One region of the Glutamicibacter sp. BW77 genome, then DNA from elsewhere that is predicted to be linked to it. Evidence: riboswitches for the same ligand, from Rfam matches in the RefSeq annotation. Region 1 holds a riboswitch; each other region holds the start of a gene.
What was found. A riboswitch is a leader RNA that binds a small molecule or an ion and turns the genes downstream of it on or off. The one in region 1 is predicted to bind S-adenosylmethionine.
Positions count from the first base shown of each region.

Region 2: linked by a shared signal. The riboswitch ahead of CIK74_RS13505 (bifunctional o-acetylhomoserine/o-acetylserine sulfhydrylase) and the one ahead of CIK74_RS09225 (hypothetical protein) in region 1 are both predicted to bind S-adenosylmethionine.
Region 3: linked by a shared signal. The riboswitch ahead of CIK74_RS07340 (flavin reductase family protein) and the one ahead of CIK74_RS09225 (hypothetical protein) in region 1 are both predicted to bind S-adenosylmethionine.

Region 1 covers NZ_NRGT01000057.1:187,780-195,471, forward strand. Annotated here, with positions in the region: gene CIK74_RS09200 (MFS transporter) at 1-1,211, opposite strand, end outside; gene CIK74_RS09205 (CHY zinc finger protein) at 1,763-2,086, shown strand; gene CIK74_RS09210 (mycothione reductase) at 2,083-3,483, opposite strand; gene CIK74_RS09215 (universal stress protein) at 3,545-4,036, opposite strand; gene CIK74_RS09220 (GDSL-type esterase/lipase family protein) at 4,248-5,165, opposite strand; SAM riboswitch class IV at 5,479-5,594, shown strand; gene CIK74_RS09225 (hypothetical protein) at 5,605-6,117, shown strand; gene purU (formyltetrahydrofolate deformylase) at 6,206-7,066, opposite strand; gene soxG (sarcosine oxidase subunit gamma family protein) at 7,194-7,692, opposite strand, start outside.
Region 2 covers NZ_NRGT01000073.1:235,612-243,303, reverse strand. Annotated here, with positions in the region: gene CIK74_RS13515 (SGNH/GDSL hydrolase family protein) at 1-338, shown strand, start outside; gene CIK74_RS13510 (homoserine O-acetyltransferase) at 431-1,576, opposite strand; gene CIK74_RS13505 (bifunctional o-acetylhomoserine/o-acetylserine sulfhydrylase) at 1,579-2,934, opposite strand; SAM riboswitch class IV at 3,015-3,132, opposite strand; gene CIK74_RS13500 (VOC family protein) at 3,307-3,951, shown strand; gene CIK74_RS13495 (GNAT family acetyltransferase) at 4,018-4,428, opposite strand; gene CIK74_RS13490 (type II CAAX endopeptidase family protein) at 4,491-5,273, opposite strand; gene CIK74_RS13485 (hypothetical protein) at 5,309-5,695, shown strand; gene CIK74_RS13480 (hypothetical protein) at 5,709-6,164, shown strand; gene tpx (thiol peroxidase) at 6,363-6,860, opposite strand; gene CIK74_RS13470 (class I SAM-dependent methyltransferase) at 6,959-7,585, shown strand.
Region 3 covers NZ_NRGT01000051.1:37,530-45,221, forward strand. Annotated here, with positions in the region: gene CIK74_RS07315 (acetyl-CoA hydrolase/transferase family protein) at 1-100, shown strand, start outside; gene CIK74_RS07320 (hypothetical protein) at 169-1,122, opposite strand; gene CIK74_RS07325 (dihydrofolate reductase family protein) at 1,253-1,831, opposite strand; gene CIK74_RS07330 (acyl--CoA ligase family protein) at 1,920-3,524, opposite strand; gene CIK74_RS07335 (PQQ-dependent sugar dehydrogenase) at 3,683-4,786, opposite strand; SAM riboswitch class IV at 4,976-5,091, shown strand; gene CIK74_RS07340 (flavin reductase family protein) at 5,198-5,698, shown strand; gene dnaB (replicative DNA helicase) at 6,347-7,692, shown strand, end outside.

The DNA of each region.
Region 1 (7,692 bases):
GATCCGTAAACCTTCAGTAGGAAGGTCGCGATGATCGGAGCCATCGAACCTGCCACGATCGAGGTGACCTGGTAACCCAGTGAGACACCCGAGTAGCGCATCCGAGTGGGGAACATTTCGGCCATAATGGCAGGCTGCCCGGCATACATCAATGCATGCACCGCCAAGCCACCGGTGATAGTCAGCAAGATAATGAAGTCATTGGATGTGTTGAATAGTGGGAAAGCGATAACTCCCCAGACGGCCATCAAGATCACTCCGGTCGCGTAGACCGGGCGGCGTCCGCGGGTATCGGTCATTCGTCCGACCAAAGGAACGATGATTGCGTGGAATATATGTGCCAGCAACATCAACCCAAGAATCTCTGAGGTGTCCATTTTCAGCTGTGTGGCCATATAGGTAATCGAGAAGGTGACGACCATGTAGTACATGATGTTCTCACCAAAACGCAGTCCCATGGCGGTGAATACGCCTCGTGGGTAACGCTTGAAGACTTCCTTGACGCCGTAACCGGCTGCCGCGTTTTCTTCCAGTTCTGCTTTGGCTTCCTGGAAGATCGGGGCATCTGAAACTCGGGTGCGGATGTAGTAGCCGACGATCACGATGACCACCGAAAGCCAGAAACCTACGCGCCAGCCCCAAGCCAAGAACGCTTCTTCACTCAGAGTTGATGAGAGCACAAGCAACACTATGGTGGCCAACAGGTTACCGATAGGCACCGCAGCCTGTGGCCAGGAGGCCCAGAATCCGCGTTCCTTATTTGGTGCGTGTTCGGCGACGAGCAACACCGCTCCACCCCATTCGCCACCGACGGCGAAGCCTTGCAGGAAGCGCAAGACGATCAGCAGGATCGGGGCCGCATAGCCAATGGCGTCGAAAGTTGGGAGGCAACCCATGAGGAAGGTGGTGGCACCGACCAGTATGATGGCGATTTGCAGCAGGTGCTTGCGACCGTATTTATCACCAAAGTGGCCGAAGACGATGCCGCCAATAGGGCGGGCGATGAAGCCGACCGCGTAAGTCAGGAAGGCTTTGATGATGTTGTCTAGCTCGTTGCCCGCGTCGGGAAAGAAGATCTTGTTAAAGACCAATGTGGCGGCGGTGGCGTAGAGGAAAAATTCGTACCATTCCACGACGGTGCCGGCCATGGAGGCGGAGACGACCCGGCGTAAGCCTTTGCGTTCGGCCTTGGTTGAGGTTTCGGATACCAATGGTTTTCCTTCCAGCGTGAGGGTCCGAACCCGGACCCACCAGTGATGACTAAGAATGAGTATGTCCTAGGTCACAGTGTGATGGTAGGTAAAAACGTCGTAAACCAGTAACCTCTTTCGCACATCGAGGGTGCACCAGCGCACAGTGTGCGTCAGGTTGTTACCGAAGAATTCGCTGTACTCCATAAAATGCTCAAACGGTTGTGCAGTGATGCAGAGTTAGAGGGCCACCCGACTATGGTCATGATTGACCAAATCAGCGAAACGGCGAGACTCACCCGCGGTGCGCAATCTTAAGCCGACATCTATTCAAGATCTTCTGAACGCAAAGAGCTGCGCAGATTGAAGGTACACCCACTACACATCGACAGATCACGCACTTTGGGAATCACCTGGTGCGTCTAAAAACGAACATTTGGATTCCGTCGAGACAATCTAAAGTGTGGACTAAGAGGCGAGCTCAGTTGAAGAGCTGTGGGCCAATGCCAACGCACATATTTGACTCAGGGCCTTCACCGGCCAGTAGTCTCGGTGTAGGAATAGGAGAACTCATGAGTGAAAAACCTGAGGTTTATGGGGTTAACGTCGATTTGCAGACTCGGTGCGCGCACTACCACCAGGACATCGACGTCATTGCGATCAAGCATTACTGCTGCGGTAAGTACTACCCATGCCACCTCTGCCATGAAGAAACTGCCGGGCATCCGGTAGTGCTTTGGCCTGTTGAGAGGTTCACAGACCCCGCAGTACTCTGCGGGGTCTGCTCCCTTCAACTAAGCGTCAACGAATACCTCAAGACGAACACTTGCCCAGCCTGTGATGCGCTATTTAATCCCGGGTGCAAGTTGCATCTTCAGCTGTATTTCGAGGTCTAAAGCAAGCCGGAGTCCGGGACGTCCAATCCGAGGAGCGCGTTCTCCACGACTTCCATCAGCGCCGGGTGAATCCAGTACTGACCGGTGGCCGCGGTATGTGCATCAATATCCAGATTCATCGCCATGATGACCGGCTGGATCAGGTTTGAAGATTCCGGGCCCATCGCGTGGGCACCGACCAGCTTGCCGGTGCGCTTGTCAGCCAACACCTTGAACAATCCGGTCTGTTCTTCCATTGCCCAACCGTAGGCAGTATCTCCGAACTTCTGCGTCTTCACCGTGAGGTTTTCCGCGCCAAGCTGTTCACGTGCTTCCTCTTCGGTGAGCCCAATGATTGCGATCTCCGGGTGAGTGAACACCGCAGCCGGTACCGCTCTGTTCGAGTTTTTACGCAAGGATTCTGGGTGTTCTAGGTTGTAGGCAACCAGGCGTGCCTCGTAGTTGGCCACATGCTTCAGCTGCGCCGCGGAGCTAATGTCACCGAGTGCGTAGAGACCGGTGACGGGTTTACCTGCGCGTAGCACCCGCTGGTATTCGTCGACTTTGAGTCGCCCGTCTTGGTGGAGGTCCAGCCCGGCTTTTTCGGCACCAATTTTGTCGGTGTTAGGGATTCGCCCAATAGCGACCAGTACCGCGTCGGCGCTCAATGTTTCATCTCCCAAAACCACATCCAGACCGGAATCTGCCTGACGAAGAGCCTTCGCCTCGGTGTGATAACGAACCGTCCAGTGAGCGGCGGCTTCCTTGTTGTAGGCGTCGGAAATTTCGGTGTCTAGCTGGCGCATCAACGCTCCGGAGCGCACCAGCTGGGTGACCTTGGTGCCGAGTCCGGAGAACATGGCGGCAAACTCGCAAGCAATGTAACCGCCACCGATAATCACCAAAGACTCTGGCAGTTTGTCCAGACGCATGACGCTATCGGAGGTGTGCACCGCGTCAAGTTCGATACCTTCGATATTGGGCATGCTGGGGCGGGAGCCGGCGGCAATGACGAGCTGTTTGGCGGAGATCGTCGTGCCATCCTGAGCGGTCAGCGTATTGTCTTGCCCTAAGGTGACGTACTGGGAGATGAGTTCGACGTTTTCTAACCGTTCGCGGTAGTCCTCACCGCCGGAGGAGATCGCGTCAATTCGGCCAAAGATTCGATCACGCATGGCTGGCCAGTCAACATTCTCTACCGACATTTTCACGCCGAGACGTGCAGCCTCCTCCACACCGCGCGCCAGATGGGCCGGGCGAACAAACATCTTCGTCGGGATACACCCAACGTTCAGGCAGGTCCCGCCGAAGGTTGAGCCTTCGGCGATAGCCACCTTCTTGTCATCCCAGTAATTGGTAATTAGCGAGTTGCCCGAACCCGAGCCAATAATAGCGAGATCTACGTTGTGCGAAGTCATGGACTCATCGTAATTCAGCGCGAGAGGCTGGACCGAGTTTTCGCCTCGAAGCGAAGCTAGGTTACTTCGCTTCGGCCGGGATATCAGATAGTTGCGGACTTTGCGGCACTACCAGGACCGGACGGCTTTGTTTGTGGCTCAGCGCGACCGCGATTGACCCGTCCATGAGCTCTTCCATGCGGCTACGTATCCCCGGTCGCCGGGTGCCAATGGCGATTAGCTGGGCGTCGAGCTGCTCGGCAACACGAGCCAATGCCTTGGCAGGATCTCCAGCGACGCTGCGAGCTTCCCAGCGCACGTTGTGGCCTTCGAAGGACGCGGTGAGTTGTGCAGCCAGATCTGGAGAGAAATCCTGTGGGATCTGTTCTTCGCCGTCGAAAGTGGTGTCGGCGATGATTTCTCCGGTGGGTAGCCGCTCGGTGACAAAACGTCCGGAATCTACGTAGATGCACATGATTTTTGTGTCAGTAGGCGCAGCCAGTCCAATGACGGCTTCCAGCACCGAAGGCGACTGTCCAGGCTCAACACCAACGAGAAAAATACGCTCGGTCATCTGTACTCCCACTGATCAGGCCGAGTTGATCTTCGGCTTCACTCACGACTTACTTTCGCCGTTAAACCCATTATGACAGGGAGTTTCTGCGTTGTCTGCAACATTCTAGAAACGTCTTGAGCTCCCTTACTGGCCTAGGCTAAACCGGCTGGAAGGCACGCTGTTGGGGTCCCGCAAGTTATCCGGAACCCAAACATGCTCGCGCTCGAAGTTAGCCGTGATGATGCCGCGAGTGTGAATGCTTGTGCTGATACCGGTCGTGATGCGCCAATTTTTTCAGGTTAATGTGGCGCTTGACCGCTGGGTAGTACCCGTTGAGATAACCGGTGGTGGTTGGGTGCAAGTTGAACGGGTCTTCAAGGTTAGCCAGATTAAAACTGATCCAGGATTGGGTGGCACCCACCCCATGGTTCATAAACGCTCCGGTCACCGAAACGAAGGAGCTATCCGTGCCTTTGGTGGCAGCCTTGATAGTTCGATTAAGCGTGTCCCCTAACTTATTCAGTGCCCGTGCGTTCTTGGCCGTGATCAATGGCTGGTCGCCGTGAGAACTGGTGAACAACCGCGGATAGCCCAGCACGAGGATCTTTGCGCCGGTGGCCGCATCGATCTGTTTGAGTGTGGATCGCACATCCGCACGCAGTGCCGGCATGGACGCGTAGCCGAGTTTCAGCATCCCCTGGCATTTCTCTGCGGTGCTCCCACTGGCACAGGCTGCGACGGTTTCACCCCACTGCAAATTATTTCCACCCAAGGTGAGGGTAACCAGATCTGCTTCCGCCAGTTGTGGAGCTACCCCGGCCGCGACCTGAGCAATCTGTGCAGTGTTAAAGCCTGTGCAGGCCGCATCGGCGGTGAGTTTGACGCCAGGTAACTGATCGATATTGGTTACGTGTGACGGGCCGGTGGTTTGCAGACAACCGTCGAAGGGACCGGGCTTAATAGATCCCGAGCCAAAGCCGGCAGAATACGAATCACCCAAATTTACGTAGTTGATCACCACGGTACTATTGCTTCGCGTGGTTGGTGCAAGTGCCGTGGCCGGTGCCATGCCTGCCAACAGAAGGCCGGCACTGGCGATGCCGGCGGTGATAAGCGTCAATAATCTGGACTTCTTGATGCCGTTCATTGGATTGTCCCCTGTTTACAGCGTGCGCTGTGTCTGGAACACCGCGCAAATTGCCCGTACTGCCGGGCCACCATCATAGGATTACGACTTTGACGGCAAATTCCCGAAGCCCTTGATCCCCACGATCTAGGGCTACCACCGGGCAAAATACGGCACCGGATGACGCACACGCAACCAGGTTGAGCCCTGTGTCTACGTTTGCCATATTCTACGCCGAACATTCATGCCGGTGAAGGTCAATGCCGAGTTCTATGTATGCGACAAATATTGGTCAAGCTAAAGTGTCGGTGCACTGGTTTATGCTGTTTATCAGGTTCAAGAGCCGTAGTCCTAAGTACCTGGCTGACTACGCGGCAACCCTCCTCCATCAGTGGGGTGCCCCAGGGGAAGAACCGGTCCGCGGTGAACATCCGAGGACAAGTTGATGAAAGGAACCACCATGTCTCATTCCGAGCTAATTGACGCGTATGGGTTGCCACAAACCGAGCTGGCAGCCAAAAATTCTAGGCTGGCCTGGGAACGCCGGTGGACCGCGGTGCTACTAGAGCACAACTACACTCCGGCGGGGCTCTACGATAATAAGTTTTCCCAGTTTATGGGCTTGAACAGTGTCAGTCGCGGACTGCTTCACGGGACCTCTGCATTGCGTCCTGAGCTCTGGCGCGACTATGCGCAGCGGTGGGAAAAAGTTGGGATGAACCCCGAATTATTTGCCTTGATTCTTTCGCTGCTACCGGACGCAGTGGACACCGCCTTGCGAGCTGCGTCGGATCTGACCGCTGAGTTCGCGCTGCATGACCGGTTGCGCACTCTAAATATCGATGGCGGGCTGTGGGGTTGTGACAGCCAACAGCTGATCCCCGAACAGTGGGCCGACTTTCCATATCTGGTTCAGAAGGTCGGTCCAACCCGAGCCTTGAGGTGTTTCCTCAGCGCCGGCCGCGACCAGTAATCACGCGGCCAGTAACAACTAAGTAGGGCGTTAACCCCAACACTTGATGCCCGGCACTTGGCGCCGGGCATCAAATTTTGAACAGTATTTAGCGCAGCACCACGGTGCGGTTGCCCCAGAGGAACACCCGTCCCTCACAGTGCCACTTCACCGCATTGGACAGCGCCTTGGCCTCGGTATCGCGCCCGGCGATCACCAAGTCCTCGGCGGTGTAAGTGTGGTCCACCTCTTGGACCTGCTGGGCGATAATCGGCCCCTCATCGAGCTCTGCGTTCACATAGTGCGCCGTAGCTCCCACGGTCTTCACCCCGCGGTCCCAGGCCTGGTGGTACGGCTTGGCTCCTTTAAAGGAAGGCAGGAAGGAGTGGTGGATATTAATGGTGCGTCCCGAAAGCTTGGTGGATAGCTTATCGGAGAAGATCTGCATATAGCGCGCGAGCACCACCAGTTCGGTGCCGGTCCTCTCGATGATCTCTTCCAGCTTCGCTTCGGCGGCAGGCTTGGTGTCCTTGGTGACCGGGATGTGGTGGAAGGGGACCTTGTGCCATTCCACCAGCGAACGGTGATCAGGGTGGTTAGAGACCACACCAACAATGTCGATAGGCAGCGAGCCGGTGTGCGCACGGTGCAACAGGTCGTTGAGGCAGTGCTCAAATTTAGAGACCATGATGAGCACTTTGGTGCGTTGTCCGCGCTCACGAAGCTGCCAATCCATCTGGCGCTCGGCGGCGATTGGCGCAAATTCTTCGCGCATCTTTTCCAGCAGGCCAGGGACGTCATCCCCGGAGAAGTCCACACGCATGAAGAGGCGTTGGGAGGACATATCGTCATACTGTTTCAGTTCAACGATGGTGCGTTCGTGTTCTACTAAAAAGCCGGTGACATCGTGTGCGATGCCCATGCCCTCGGGGCACTGCAACGTCAGTATGTGTCGGATCTGGTCGCCCATCAAGGTCCTTCCGTGGTTCGTCTTTGAAACCTAGTGCAGGCAACTATTGGGTCGGTCCAGTTTGGACCGACCCAACGGTTGCAGCCATTCTCCCAAGCGAACTTGGTAGGTGGTGATCGTTCTGTGGCTAGATTACCGGTTCCGAAGCAAACTCGTTCATTGCGTCGACCAACCAATGCACCACATGCTCGGTGAATGAGGCGCGTGGCATCAGGTACCAACCATTTTCGGTGGTGCGCCAGAGCAGGATGGGCACGTTAGCCAGCGTGGTGGTGATCGCCTGGTTGACCGCAAAACTGCGTGGGTGTAGGTCTGCCGGGCAGCTCTTGCGAAGCACCAAGGATGCTGCCTGACCGGTGAGCTCGAGCACCGTACGGTTTGCCGACAGGTCGGTGACTTGGCCTTCATGCTCAGCCAAGGCAGCTTCCAAGGTGGGGCTCAGATCTTCACCGGCGGCGTTGAAGACCGAAAATTCGTCCGGCCCCAACCAGAGCACCGCGGTGCCTGACACGTCTCCGGACACTTGACCGACCTGTTGCGGCAAGCCCACACCGGTAGCCTGTGCCAGAGCTTGATGGCCGGCGCTCCCCGGAACCGCACGCAGCGAGATCTGGGTGGAGAAAGCA
Region 2 (7,692 bases), on a different contig from region 1:
GCGAGCTGCGCCAAACACAAATGTGGGATCCGGATCGCTTGCACTTTTCCCCCGCGGGCCACCAAGTGATCTCCGCAATGGTGCTCGATGCACTGAACGTTCCCCACGAACGCGTCATGGACGCGCAATTAGAACACGCAACCCGAAGCTGGCGCGAAGCACGAATTGAAGACCTGCAATGGGCTCGCGAGTACTTTGGTCCGTGGATCCTGCGCAGGATTCGCCACCAGTCTTCCGGTGATGGAGTTAGCGCAAAAAGACCGCTTCCCACGCCCTTCGCCGTGCAGCCGCCGAATGCCTCGCTGGGTGCTGGAGATAGCGCTCCCGGACAAAAATAAAGACACAAAACAAATGGGACGTGGTTTGTTGCACCGATTACTGGTGCGAAAATCCACGTCCCAAATGTATATGACTGCTTAGTTTTTAGCCCTTAGTCATCAAAGACTAGGGCGGTCAGTACCGGTCCAAGTTGCTTGGCGTCCGTCAGGAAACCGTCATGTCCAATCGGTGAATCGATGTAATGCACCGGCTTAGGCTTCGGCAACGAGGCGGCGAGCAGTTCAGACTGCGCCGGGAAGTACAACCGGTCGCTGTTGACCGCGGCGACCACCACATTCACCTTCTCCAGTCGAGCCAGCGCAACCGTGAGCGATTCGTAACCGCGCGCCACGTCATGGCTCATCAAAGCCTCGGTGAGCACCAGGTAGCTATTCGCGTCAAAACGATGAACCAGCTTGGTCGCCTGGTGATCAAGATAGCTTTCCACCTGGTATCGGCCGCGTGGGCCGCGTGTTGTAACAAACGGCTGTTCGCCGGTCTGCGCATTACGCGCAAACCGCGCTTCAAGCTCAGCCTCCGAACGATAGGTAATATGCGCCAGGCGTCGAGCCAGGCCCAATCCGGCATCCGGGCGCACTCCGTTGGCATAGTAGTCGCCCTGCGCAAAGTTGGGATCGAGGCGAATGGCCTCGGTCTGCACCTGCGCAAAAGCGATCTGTTCTGCCGTGGCTTGCGCCGTGGAGGCCATCACCACCACGTTCTTTACGCGTTGCGGGAATTCAACCGCCCATTCAAGGGCTCGTGCCCCACCCATGGAACCGCCGATGACCGTATGCCAGGAGTGCACCCCGAGCAGGTCGGCCAACCGCGCTTCGAGGCGCACGGAATCCTTGATGGTAATAAAGGGGAAGCGTGAACCCCAGGCGTTGCCGTGCTCATCTGGCGAACTAGGTCCGGTGGACCCATTGCAACCACCGATGATGTTGATGGCCACGACAAAATACTTGTCGGTATCAACAGTTAGCCCGGGGCCGACAAAATCTTCCCACCAGCCCGGGGTCTGCGAATCTCCGCGCGATACGTGCGCATCACCGGTCAACGCGTGCTTCACCAGCACCGCGTTGGTCCCCTCCGCGTTAAGCTGGCCCCATGTTTCGTAGGCCAACTCGATCTGCGGTAGGTAGCCACCGGTTTCGAAGGTGTACTCCCCCACGAACGCACGACGCAAAATGCCGTCTTGCCCGTCGGTAAGTTCCTGCGATGGCAGAGTTTCTTCGGTAGTCACTATGGATGCCATGCCTAAAGGGTTTCCTGCAATTCCTGGTGAGAGAGCTGCTTAGTGGCAGCAAAACCAAGTTGCAGATCAGCGAGAATATCCTTGATGTTTTCAAGTCCCACACTCAACCGAACGAGGCCCGGACGCACACCGGCGGCCAGACGTTCGTCTTCGGTCAATTGCGCGTGGGTGGTCGACGCCGGGTGGATGACGAGCGAACGAACGTCACCGAGGTTGGCCACATGTGAATGCAGCTCCAGCGCATCCACAAAAGCCTTGCCAGCTTCGAGTCCACCAGCAATATCGAAGGCAATAATCGCGCCGACACCGTTTGCCGAGTACTTCTGTCCGCGTTCAAACCACGGCGAGGAAGGCAGGCCAGCGTAAGCGACCTTTTCAACCTGCTCCTGGCTTTCAAGCCAGACGGCTACTTCCTTCGCGTTTTGCACGTGACGCTCGATACGCAGAGACAAAGTCTCCAGACCTTGAGCAATAAGGAAAGCATTAAACGGTGCGACAGCCGCGCCCAGATCGCGGAGCAACTGCACGCGAGCCTTCAGAATGTAGGCAAGATTGGCACCAAGGATGCCATCAACGCCCAGATCGCGGGCGAACACCAAACCGTTGTAGGACTCATCGGGGGTGTTGAAGTCCGGGAAACGTTCCGGATCCTTCGCAAAATCAAATTTGCCCGAGTCCACGATTACGCCGGCAATGGCGGTGCCGTGACCACCGAGGTACTTGGTGGCCGAGTGGATGACGATATCCGCGCCCCACTCGATGGGGCGGATCAGATATGGGGTTGCCAAGGTGTTATCAACCAGCAGTGGAACCCCGACCTCATGGGCAATCTGTGAGACTCCCTCGATGTCCAAAATGTCTTGGCGCGGGTTGGAGACGACTTCACCGAAGAAGGCCTTGGTATTTGGCTTCACCGCTGCACGCCACTGATCCAAGTTGTCTGGATCCGCCACGAAGGTGACCTCGATACCGAGCTTGCGCAGCGTGTGCTTGAGCAGGTTCTGCGTTCCACCGTAGAGGCTCGGGCTGGCCACCAAGTGGTCTCCAGACTGAGCCAAGTTGAGAATTGCGAGGGTGGTTGCTGCCTGCCCCGAGGCGACCAGCAGTGCGCCGACGCCGCCTTCAAGATCCGCGATACGGTTTTCGACCGCTTCCTGCGTTGGATTACCGATACGGGTGTAAATCGGCTCCAGCTCCTGCAGTGCGAAGCGAGCCGCGGCGCTCTCGGCGTTCGGGAAAACAAAAGACGTGGTTTGGAAAATCGGCAGGGCACGCGCACCGGTGACCGGATCTGGTTGCTGCCCGGAATGGATCTGACGTGTTTCAAAAGACCAGTTGTTACTCATGGTTTCCTCCATATTGTTTGTCGACTATGGGGGTACACCACTCAAAAACACACCGACGGCAAATTCCTCGTCGAGGAGCTTTCGAAGGGGGTAACCCGCGCTTGTCCTCAACGCTTGGTGCGTCGAGGGCCAGGTCTTCACCCGGGGCACCCCACCGCGGCGGAGGGTTGCCGCCCAGTAAGCCGGGGCTTGTTACTGGGACTCATGACCTGACTCAAGTCTGCCCGATAGCCGAAGAATTTGGCAATATGAGATAGCTTAACGTGACTCAATCGGTCATATAGATCTTTAATGAAGAAATTTATGCAGACTGTTCGATCCCACCATTACCACTTAGGGTCGCCTAAGTCGAGACTGAGATCACATAGTGACATGATGGGGCACATGATGAGGCTAGATCACGTTAGTTACGCATGTGGCCCCGATGGGCTCATGCCAACCGCCGAAAGAATCTCCAAGGCTTTGGGCCTGGAATTCGTCAAGGGGGGCGTACATCCGCGTTTTGGAACGCGGAATGTAATTTTCCCGCTCAAGCACAACCAGTACCTAGAAGTTGTTGAAGTTCTAAACCACCCTTCCAGCGACAAAGCACCGTTTGGGCAGGCAGTACGAGCCCGCTCCGAGCTTGGCGGCGGCTGGATGGGATGGTGCGTTTCCGTTGAAGACCTCTCCAGCGCCGAAGAGCGGCTGGGACGTAAATCTGTTCCGGGAAACCGCAAGTTCCCAGACGGCCGCGAACTCACCTGGCAGCAAGTTGGAATCAAGGGGCTCATCGCTGATCCGCAGGTTCCGTATTTGCTTCGCTGGGACGCAGGAACGGAGGATCTGCACCCTTCGAAGGCTCTAGAGCCTGTAGGTGCGATTCAAAGCATCACTATCGCTGGTTCCCGCGACCGCGTCCTAGACTGGCTAGGCCAGCCAGAGAACGTCAATCTTGGCGCGGTGAGCATGGAATACGAAGCACCCAACGGCACTCCGGGCATCTTGTCGGTCACCTTTGAAACCGACAATGGTTTGGTCACGCTATAACAAAGAACGTCGAAATAAAGGGTAGGTGCGGACGGCAACGTCCTCGCCTACCCTTTGTCGTTCCAACTATCCAAGCCTTTTGCCTAGGACCACCACTTCTTGAGCTTCGTAGCCTAGCCGCTCGTAAAATCCGATCACATCAGTGTTCTCGGTACGCACCATGAGCTGTACTTTGGGCACCCCTTGTTCAGCAAGCCAACGCGACGCTGCCCCCATAATCTCCTGTCCAAACCCCTGGCCCTGCATGCCGGGTTGGACCGCCACGTAATATAGCCAGCCTCGGTGTCCGTCGAACCCAACCATGGCTGTAGCTACCAGTCTTTGCTCATGACGTCCCGCAAGAATCGTAGAGCTCTGATTCTCCAGTGTTTTACGTGCATCTGCCTCCGGATCATTCCATGGCCGCGTAAGCTCGACGCTCCGCCACAGGGCTGTTGCTTCGCCTATTTCGGTCAGTTTGAGTTCACTGATTTGCATAAGTAAAACGTACCGTTGAAAACGTCGTTTATTGCTATTGCGCAATGCTTGCCGTTGTGGGGTTAGCCTCCGATACCGATAGCGGGGCCGAAGAGCATGAACCCGACAAATCCCACTGCGTCCAACAAGAAGTGCGCGATCACCAACGGCATCACTCGCCCATATTTCTGGTAAATCCAACCGAAAATCACACCCATGGCTATGTTTCCCAGCATCGGGCCGACGCCTTGGTAGAGGTGGTAGCTACCGCGGATCAGCGCAGATCCGAGAATCAGCGTCCACGGTCCCAGGTTCAGCTTCTTACCGTAGGTAAACAGGAAACCGAGCATGATCACTTCTTCAAGCACCGCGTGGCGTACGGCAGAAAGCAGCAGCACCGGCACGCTCCACCAATAGTCACCAAGATTAGCCGTGGACAACGCGGTGGTTACTCCCAAGGCACGGCCTGCGGCATATACGCCCAGGGTTCCAAGGCCCATGGCAAGAAACAATCCGGCCCCAAGTAACAGATCTTTACCCGGACGGCGGAAGTCGAACCCTACATCCTTCACGCTTCGGCCCAGGGTGCGGTGCATCAAATACAGTGCGAGAAGAACCGGGATCAGTGCGAAGAAAATATCCAGCAACTGATAGGACAGGTCGAAGTATTCGCGCGTGTTTAACGGATTATTCATCGACGTGGTCTGGTCGCGCAACGGCGCACGGCTCACCTTGTCGGCGAAACTAATCAGTGAATACACCGCGCTCTGCCCCAAAGACAGGGCTAGAACCAAGATGATCTCAAACCTGAGAGTTTTGCGGGTTGCTGTCTGCTCAATTTGTTCAGCGTTCACATTTTCGATCATAGGCTGATCTGACTGTGCGCGTGCTGAGGAGCCTCATGACTAACCTGCGACAACCTGAAGTTGAGACCACCAGCAAGCTGAACAAAAAGAGTGCGAGTGAGTCGTCCTGTGGCATCGGAGGAAAAGGCGGGAAAGGCAATTTGTCGCGTTCAGTCACCGCCTCAGCTAGCTTGTCTGCAGGTGGAGGTGTGGGCATCAAAGCATTCAACGCAAATACGAACTTCACGGTCCAAAGCTCGCTAACTACAATTTTGTCTTCCGCGTCGTCTAAAATGAACTCACGTCAAATGTATGTTGCTCGCCCACAAAGCACTTTCTACATCTTCAAATGGCGGCAGTACACTGCGGGATTCAAAACTTCGAGCGGATCAGGGACTGCAATTTCTCCTACGGGAATCCAGTTCCGAGTAGTTGCTGCCTAACAAGGAATTAATCTTGAGATCAAAAAGCACTCTAATTTTCGCAACAATCGTTGCACTTGCCCTCTCATTCACAGGTTGCTCCGTTGGCAAATCAGAAATCTCCACACCATCAACAGGACCGTCGCTAGTGCCGATGCAAAAAAATGAAATTGCGGCGACCAAAACGACCATCGAAGAAAAGATCCAAACTGTCTCAGTTGGAATTCCACTGAATGGTGGCCAATATTCGCCGGTACTTGGACGCAAAGGCGAAGACACCTCGTCCACCGTGGTATGGCAGGATGACAAGCACCAGGATCAGGGAAAAATCAAAGTCATTTGCACGCCTGAAGGTGGGACTGTTCAGGAACAGATTGATGTCAACGGCTTTTCAAGCTCGCTAAGCTTCATCGTTAATGAATTGCAGGGGCGAGATTTATCGGTTTCGATCGCCCCTACTCACTCTCTAAAAGCTAGTAAGACTGCTTAACCAATCAGCCAAACCCGCAACTCGCCGAATAAGCGAGATCTCATTCGATGTTTTACGTCCGATTCAGATCATAAACGTCTGCCGAAGTATGCGTGGAGCAAACGGTAGTCATTGACCCCATTTATTGTTTAGACGCAAAATGCCCACCCGAGCACGGGTGGGCATTTTCTGCGCATCATTATCGATGCGAACAAGCGACTAGCTCAGAGCTGCAATTGCAGCATCGTAATCTGGCTCGGTGGTGATTTCCGGAACGATCTGGGTGTAAACGACCTTGCCGGTCTCGTCCAAGACGACGACGGAACGTGCCAAGAGGCCCGCTAGTGGCCCATCTACCTGGGTCACGCCGTAGTCCGAGCCAAAGTCCGAGCGGAACACGGAAGCAGCGGTCACATTTTCGATGTTCTCTGCACCGCAGAAGCGGCCCAAGGCGAATGGCAGGTCAGCGGAAACGCACACTACGGTGGTGTTTTCCAGGCCGGCAGCCAGTTCGTTGAAACGGCGAACGCTGGCAGCGCAGACACCGGTATCAACTGATGGGAAGATGTTCAGGACTACGCGGCGGCCAGCCAGCGACTCGCTGGTGACATCTGCAAGGCCGGTGTCGGTGAGGGTGAATGCTGGAGCCTGCGAGCCTACGGCTGGCAGTTCACCAATGGTCTGTACGGGAGTTCCCTTAAAAGCAGTATTAGCCATAGGTCTTGTTTATCATGGATGCCTAATCCGGAGCCATATTTTCAGCCAACAAGCGCAAACAAGTCGCTCACGCCTTGTGCTCATGCAAGACTGTGGAGATGGGCACGAACTACGATGCATATGCGGCCAAGATGCGAGCGCTGACTCTGGACGGTACTGATTTGGAAGTAGTCGCCCGATTCACTGACATGCTATGCCACCGTGAATCACAGGTTCTGGACATCGGCTGCGGCGTGGGCAATACGGTCAATGCGCTGCGCCGCATGGGACACCATGCCTACGGCATAGACCCCACACCCCAAGTCCTGGAAGTAGCTGCAGAGCTATTCGACGGGACCTGGTTCAGGCAGCTGTCAGCGAATCAGCTGGAGAGCGCCTCTTTGCGCAGCCATGGCCTGCCCGAACAGTACGACGCCATTTTGCTGGCCGGCAATGTTCCGGCATTCATCCCACGCGAACAGCTACGGGGAATTTTCAGTTTGGCCGATCAGGTGCTCAGTTCTTCGGGCGTGCTCATTATCGGCACCACCAGCCATACCAAAGGCGGGTCAGCAGACCAGGACGAGCTTCGCCAAGGTACTTCGCTGCAACTGATGCAACGATTCTCCGACTGGCATTTATCTCCCTACCAGTCAGATTCCCCGTGGTCGGTCAGCGTCTACGCGCACATCAAGCAGCGTTCCGGGTTCCCGAGCCCAGACGGAATATTCGTATTGCCGTCCTAGTCTCATGGACAGTGAGAGTCGAAATGGCGGCTACCATTTCATCGGCTTCCTCACTCGCCGGCGGGAATCCCCGAGCATAGTGTCCGGTGCAGCACGGTTCTCGGTGG
Region 3 (7,692 bases), on a different contig from region 1:
TAAAGAAAGCTACGGCAAGCACACCCCACACCTGTTGGGTGAGGCGCTTGCCATGCATCAGCGCTTCTTCGAGACCGGTGATATGCGCTTAGCTAAGTAGCTCAAGATCGCTTTAGGCTGGACCCTGACTCTTTTGAATCAAGGTCCAGCCTTCGCTTTAACTATCTCTTATTTAGCTTCGCGAAGGTAAAATCCCTGAGTCTGGTTGTTGTACATGCGCACTTCGTTCAAGTGGCCGGTCGGCACGTTCGGGTTCGCAGGATCTGCAATTTTGGTTCCCGGTGCATAGAACATGGCTAACGGTGCATCGGAGTAGTTCAACGTCGTAAAACCGTTGTTGACCCAGAAGTTGAGAACTGCAACGTCACCGTTTGCATGGGTGACCTGAGGATACTTAATTTCTAAGCAGTCAGGGGAATGCTCGGCGGTGACATCATCACCTGGACACCACGTTCCGTTGACCAGTGAGAGATCCAAGATTCCTCGGTCTGTCGCAGCCAAATCTTCTATGGACTCGGCGACTAACTGCTTACCGTTCCAAGCTAAGGTCGCCTTAATCTGTCCGCTGGGAGCTGCGGCCGGCTCGGTGGTCAAAAGTTCCCGGTCAGCGATGACCAATTTCTTGCCGTCGACTTTCAAAGAGCTGGGAATCCCGCGTGCCCCGCCGTTAACATCACCCATCTGGAACGGCTTACCCAGCGGGGCGATGCCCTGCGCTGTGCTCTGAAAAAGCTGGATGTGTGCTGGCCACGCTACGCCGCCCTTGTCGCAGTAGAACGCCGTGACCAATTCTTTCACCCCGTCGCCGGTGAGGTCAGCGGCTACGGTGAGCTTCGAGTCTGCAAGGGTTGGAGCGCTCGCGTTGGGGTATTCCGGATGTTTTGCAGGCAGCGCTCCGTCGACGAGTTTTCCCGCTGGGAAGCCACACATCGACGGAATCTTTGCGGATTTGAGCATTTGCGGGGTTAGATCTGCAAGGGATGCGGGAGGCGAGGGGGCCAGTTTCGACTCGTGGGCTGATGGACTAGATGGTTCCGTGGTCGTTGGAGGCACGGTGCACGAGACCATTGCCAAGGCAGCGATGACGCCAAGAACAGCCGGAATTATTTTTCGCTGTGGCACGGTAGTTTCCTAAGCAAGAAGTGATTATCTGGTGTTTATCTCCGAGCTTATAGTGAATTACTACTTGTGGGAGCGTCCATTTTGAGTATGACGCCAAACTTCGAGATTTGTGAGCCGCTGCCTGACGTTCTTAATGATGCAGGCTAGGACGATAAATTAATTCTTGGATACGCCCATCAAGCAACCTTGAATCCACAAGTTCAAGGTCAAAATCCTCGACGCCGGCGAAGATTGGATCCTGACCCGTGAGCCCAGTCAGTGCAGGGAAGATGGTTAGCTGAATAAAATCAACCAGCCCCGCTGCCATAAGTGCCCTATTCATAGACAAAGACCCGTGCGAACGCAGTGGGACCGTGGATTCAGCTTTTAACCGCGGCACCACCGCTAGCGCGTCACCACGCTCTAGCGAGGCATCGGGCCAGTCCAAGACACCGGTCAGCGTATTAGAAATGACGGTGGCGGGTTGTTTATGCATCGCCTCGCCCCACGGGTCATCAACATCCGAATATTTGTCGGCCTGCGCCCAAAACTGTGAGAACAGCTTGAAGGTGTTGGAGCCGAAAACCATATGACAGGGGGATGCATACTGCTCTAAACGGCGGGCTAGAAGTTCGGGGCCTTGTTTGCCCCAGTAACCACCCCAATTTCCCGAGGCGCCGCCAAATCCGTCGAGGCTCGAAAACACGTCAAAGGTATATGTCGCAGGCATGAGAACTCCCGGTGTAATGAGCTAAGTGCAACTCACCTTACGCCTGCCCGGGCCTGCCCGGAACCCTGAAGTGAAGGCCGGTCCACGGTCATTTAGTTTCGCTCAACCCTTGAGCGCGCAGGACATTCTTTTGTACCTTGCCGGTGGAGGTACGTGGCAGATCCTGTGGGAAAACGATGGTTCGTGGAACCTTATATCCGGCAAGTTTTTCCCGAGCAAAACCGATCAAGGTCTCCTCATCTAGGGTGGACCCGCTGGCTCGGATGACGTAGGCGACCGGACGCTCTCCCCACTTCTCATCAGGCACCCCCACGACTGCCAAGTCCAACACTTCCGGGTGAGAAGCCAACGCCTGTTCCACCTCAATGGTGGAGATGTTCTCGCCGCCAGAAATGATAATGTCCTTCGCCCGGTCGCGTACCTGGATATAGCCGTCGGGATGCATCACCCCAAGATCCCCGGTGTGGAACCAGCCGCCGGCAAATGCCTGTTCTGTGGCCGCTTCGTCACGGTAGTAGCCAATCATGACGTTGTTTCCGCGCAAAACAATCTCACCCATGGTCTGTCCATCGGCGGGAACATCGCCCATATTCTCGTCAACTATCCGGGCGCTTTCTGCGGTCAGCATGCCCACGCCCTGGCGGGAGAGCAGGGATGCACGCTCATCTTCGCCCAGCTGATTCCACTCGTCTTGGTATTCACAGATCGTGTAGGGACCATAGACCTCAGTCAGGCCGTACACGTGGACTACCTCGATACCCAATTTTTGGAGCTTGGCGATAATTGCTGGCGAAGGTGGTGCGCCCGCGGTGGTGATGCGCAGTGGTGCCTGGAGCGGGTGAGCGCGCGGCGCATCGGCAATGATCGAGCAGACCGTGGGAGCCCCGCAGAGGTGTGTTGCGCCAAGTTCTTCAATGCCATCCCAGACTGCATCTTCGCGGACACCACGCAGGCAAAGGTGGGTGCCGCCGGCTGCGGTGACCGCCCAGGGTGTGCACCACCCATTGCAGTGGAACATTGGCAGTGTCCAGAGGTAGCGGGTTTGGGTGGTGAATCCCTGGTGGTGCGCCTCGGAGAGCGAGTTCAGGTAGCTGCCGCGATGCGAGTAGAGCACTCCCTTGGGTTTCCCCGTGGTGCCCGAGGTGTAGTTCAAGGCGATGGGTGCGCGCTCATCTGCCACCTCGTAGGCCAGCGGTTCCGCCGTCGAGGCAGTATCAAGCAGCTCCTCTAGCGTCCCGTCCACCGCTACCTCGGGGCGTTGGCCGGTGTACTGGTCATCGGTGATCTCGATCAACGCTTCGAGGCTCAGAATCTCGGCACGCAAGGTTGAAGTATTAGCTAACAGCTCGGTGTCGGCAAAAAGTAGCTTCGCCTCGGAGTGATCCATGATGTAGCGCAGCTCGTGGGCGGTGAGTCGCGTATTTAAAGCGATCAGCACGCCTCCTGCCAGTGGTACCGCGTAGTGCGCCATCAGCATTTCTGGAGTATTGGGGGCCAACACGGCTACCCGGTCACCTGGGTTAATACGCGTCTTGATGGCCTGCGCAAAGCGTTGCACACGGGACTCAAATTGTGCGTAGCTGTAATTTCGTGAGCCGTGAATGATCGCGGTCTTGGATGGATAAACCTCGGCCGAGCGCTGTAGGAAACGCAGAGGGGTGAGTTCCGAATGGTTTGCCTGAGTCATGACCATGTGCGCGACATCCTTCGATTCATCGTTGTGGTTTACTTCAATTTGTCCATGTGAGCTGAAGCACTTCCATCTAATATCGTGGCATGAACCTCAGGGTCAAACAAAGAAACGCAGTCTCATTGCGTCGAGTGGGCGAAATTCAGCGGTCAGTGACTATGTCACTGACTAAACTTTGCGGGAAAAATACCGAGAATCTTGTCATCAGATTCCTGTGCGGTACCGCGGCCATCGGTGTTATTGGTCAATACCCAAAGCTCTCCGGCAGCAGTGACTACTGCGTCCCGAAACCTTCCGTAGCGGCCGGTGAAGGCTTCGGTGGAATCACTCGGTGAGCTCAAATCGATGATTCGCAACCGTTCACCACGCAAGTTAGCCACATAAAGTACGTCCTGGTGAATACTCATGCCACTAGGGCTCGCAGACTCAGTGCTCCATTGCTGGAGCGGGTCAACGTAGTCAGCATTATTGGCGATACCTTCGGTGACCGGCCACCCGTAGTTGGCACCCGCTCTGATCAGGTTCAGCTCGTCCCAGCGGTTTTGCCCAAACTCGCTGGCGTACATGGTTCCATCGCTAGCCCAGGCGAGTCCCTGCGGATTACGATGACCGAAGCTAAACACCGGAGAATCGGGAAAAGGATTATCTTCCGGAACTTCACCGTTGATGGTTAGTCGCAAGATCTTTCCGCCGAAGCTGTCTAGGTCTTGGGCCAAAGATTCATTTCCGGCATCACCAACGGTTGCGTAGAGCATCAAATCTGGTCCGATGGCCAACCGTCCGCCATTGTGGATCGTTGCCGAAGGTAGCCCTGAAATAAGCGTTTGTGGATTTGTGAGGCTCAGATTTCCAGCCTCTCCAGTTACCTCAAAGCGCTGGATTCGATTCCCCTCGGCGGCGGTCGAATAGGCGAACAGGTATGGCCGTTGATAAGCCAGCCCGAGCAGTCCACCCTCACCACCATGAACTACGTCGTTGAGTTTGCTAACTTGCCGCTGATTTCCTTCCGTGTCTATTTCCAATATTCGTCCAGAATCACGTTCTGAAACCAAGAGCGTACTCTCCGCGAAAACCATTGACCAGGGAGCATTTAGCTCATCGGCAACGATGCGGGGTTCGGCTGTTTGTGATGCAGAACCACTGTTGGAGACGTTGACTGGTGGTGCTGATGGCTGCGCAGTGCAGGCCGTTATGGAAACAGCGCAGGCCAGGGCAATACCGAGGTAAGCAGTGGTTTTACCGATGGCTACTGGTCCGGGACGCATGGGATCAGGCTAGCAACTTTGGTTTAATGCGCAAGGGAGTTTTGGGATAAGTCTGAGCAGCGCTAAAAATGAATAATTTTCTGATTTGCCAACAAAAAATGGGTACTCATCGAATTTCAGCTCGAATATTTCGATTTGCGAAGCGATTTGTTTGACGGTTACGCACGTTGCCCAATATCGTTTAATCAGAATCATGAGCGTCAGCAAAAGCCCTGGCTAGCTGGCCGGCAACCCTCTATACGGTAGCGGGGTGCTCCAGGTGAGGATTCGGTGTCGTGCAACACCGCACGATACAAGTACCGCACATCGAGGCGTAAAACCTTCGACGGCGGGCCAAAGTAAGCAGTAGGTGCTTTTGTCCTGTCGCCGACCGTCGCCGTACCGATGTGTATGAAGTAAAGGAAGCAAAGCATGTCTTTGAATCAAGAGCTTGACGCGCTGACGTTACGCAAAGTTTTCGCGCAGCACCCATCCGGAGTTGCCGCGCTTTGCGCCGATATCGACGGTGAGAAGACGGGAATTGTTGCCTCCTCGTTCACCGTGGGGGTCTCACTGGAACCCGCGTTAGTGATGTTTGCGGTGCAGAAAACCTCAAATACCTGGCCAAAGTTGCGCGGTGCTAACCGCATAGGTGTCTCAGTGCTCAGTGAGCGCAATGAAGGAGTCTGCGGGCAGATCGCATCGAAGAAGGGCGATCGGTTCCTCGGTATTAATACACACAGTAGCGCCGATGGTTCATTGTTCATTGAGGACTCCACACTATGGCTCGACACCTCAATTTATAGTGAGGTAGAAGCGGGAGATCACTGGGTGGTACTGCTAGAAGTTCATGGCCATAAGCTGGCCGAGCATCTTCCATCGATCTTCCATGATTCACGATTTCACTCGTTACCGGTCCCGGAATTCGTCTAAATAGCTTTTTCGCGCCGCCGGCCTCTTGATCAAGAGGCCGGCGGCGCGATGCTGTTTAAGCAGTAGGTCTCGAGTTGATGCCGGGACTCCGTGCGTCACAAGTCGACGCGGGCGACTTTGAGCTTAATTGTGGATTACTTCGCCCAAAGTTACGACTCAGTAGCTTATAGTCGCTGTGACTACCGACTTCTAAGACTGTTGATTATCCACAAAACTGTCCACATGCATGTGGACAGTGCGTGGATAAGTTCCATCATAAGGCGAAATACACCGTAATTCCGGACTTTATCCTGTGGATAACGTAAGTTGAGAAGATTGTCTCTACAAAGAAATAAACTTTCTATCCACAGGCGTCAAAATATATTTATACTAGTCAACTCATAGTTCAATGAGTTTAAGTGTGGTAATCCACAAGCTTCTCCCCAAGTCACGCACAGGGTCATCCACAGCGAGAGCATGCTTATCCACAGATCTTGTGGATAACCGAGTTTACGGCTATAGATAAGAGACCTAGTGTTGGCTTTGGGACTGATATATCCACAGGTACCGCTGACGCTATAGCGTCGGTCGGCAGTGACATGCTTGAGCGTTGCCATCGGGGCACAAGGGTATTTCCCAGAGGTTCAATAGGGGATGGAAGTGTCTGTTATGAGTGCGGAACCGGTCTACGAAAGTCAGGGTTCTGAGGCGGGTCGTACCCCGCCGCAGGATATTCCTGCCGAAATGTCGGTTCTCGGCGGCATGATGCTGTCTAAAGATGCCATCGCCGACGTGGTTGAGGTGTTGCGTGGAACAGATTTTTATCGTCCAGCCCACGAGTCAATCTTCGATGCAATTATCGATCTCTACGGTCGTGGTGAACCTGCCGATGCAGTGACCGTCTCGGATCTGCTCACCAAGCGCAGCGAAATCGCCCGCGTCGGTGGAGCTGCCTATCTGCACAATCTCATCCAACAGGTACCAACGGCCGCAAACGCCGGCTACTACGCTGAGATTGTCCGTGAGCGGGCGGTGCTTCGCCGTCTGGTGGATGCCGGAACACGTATCGTGCAGATGGGTTACTCGCCAGATGGCGAAGTTGACGCCATCGTGAATGAAGCCCAGGCTGAGGTCTACAAGGTTGCCGAAAACCGAAATAGTGAAGACTACGTACGCCTCTCGGACATCATCGAAGGAACAGTTGATGAAATCGAGAACGCCGCCAATGCCGGCGACGGAATTACCGGTGTGCCTACCGGATTCTACGAATTCGACGAGCTGACCCAAGGTTTGAAGGGCGGACAGATGATTATCATCGCGGCCCGTCCGGCAGTGGGTAAATCAACCTTTGCTCTGGATTTCGCCCGCTCGGCGGCCATTAAGAACAATATGGCTACCGTCTTCTTCTCCTTGGAAATGGGCCGCAATGAAATTGCGATGCGACTGCTCTCGGCGGAAGCGTCCATTCAGCTCCAGGACCTGCGTAAGGGTTCGGTAGAAGACGCGCAGTGGACCAAGATTGCCACCACCATGGGACGGCTGAACGAAGCGCCACTATTCATCGACGATTCGCCGAATATGTCCATGATGGAAATTCGTGCGAAATGCCGCCGGCTCAAGCAACGCAATGAGCTGCGCATGATCATCCTGGACTACCTCCAGCTGATGAGTTCCGGTAAGCGCGTGGAATCGCGTCAGCAGGAAGTCTCTGAGTTCTCACGTAACCTCAAGCTGCTGGCCAAGGAGCTAGACGTTCCGCTGGTTGCCCTGTCGCAGCTGAACCGTGGTTCCGAGCAACGTACCGACAAGAAGCCAATGATTTCGGACCTTCGTGAATCGGGTTCGATCGAGCAGGACGCCGACATGGTCATCTTGCTGCACCGTGATGACGTGTATGACAAGGAAAATCGTCCGGGTGAAGCCGACGTGATCATCGCTAAGCACCGTGCAGGTCCTACCAAGACCATCACCGTGGCCTTCCAAGGCCACTACTCGCGCTTCAGCAACATGCAAAA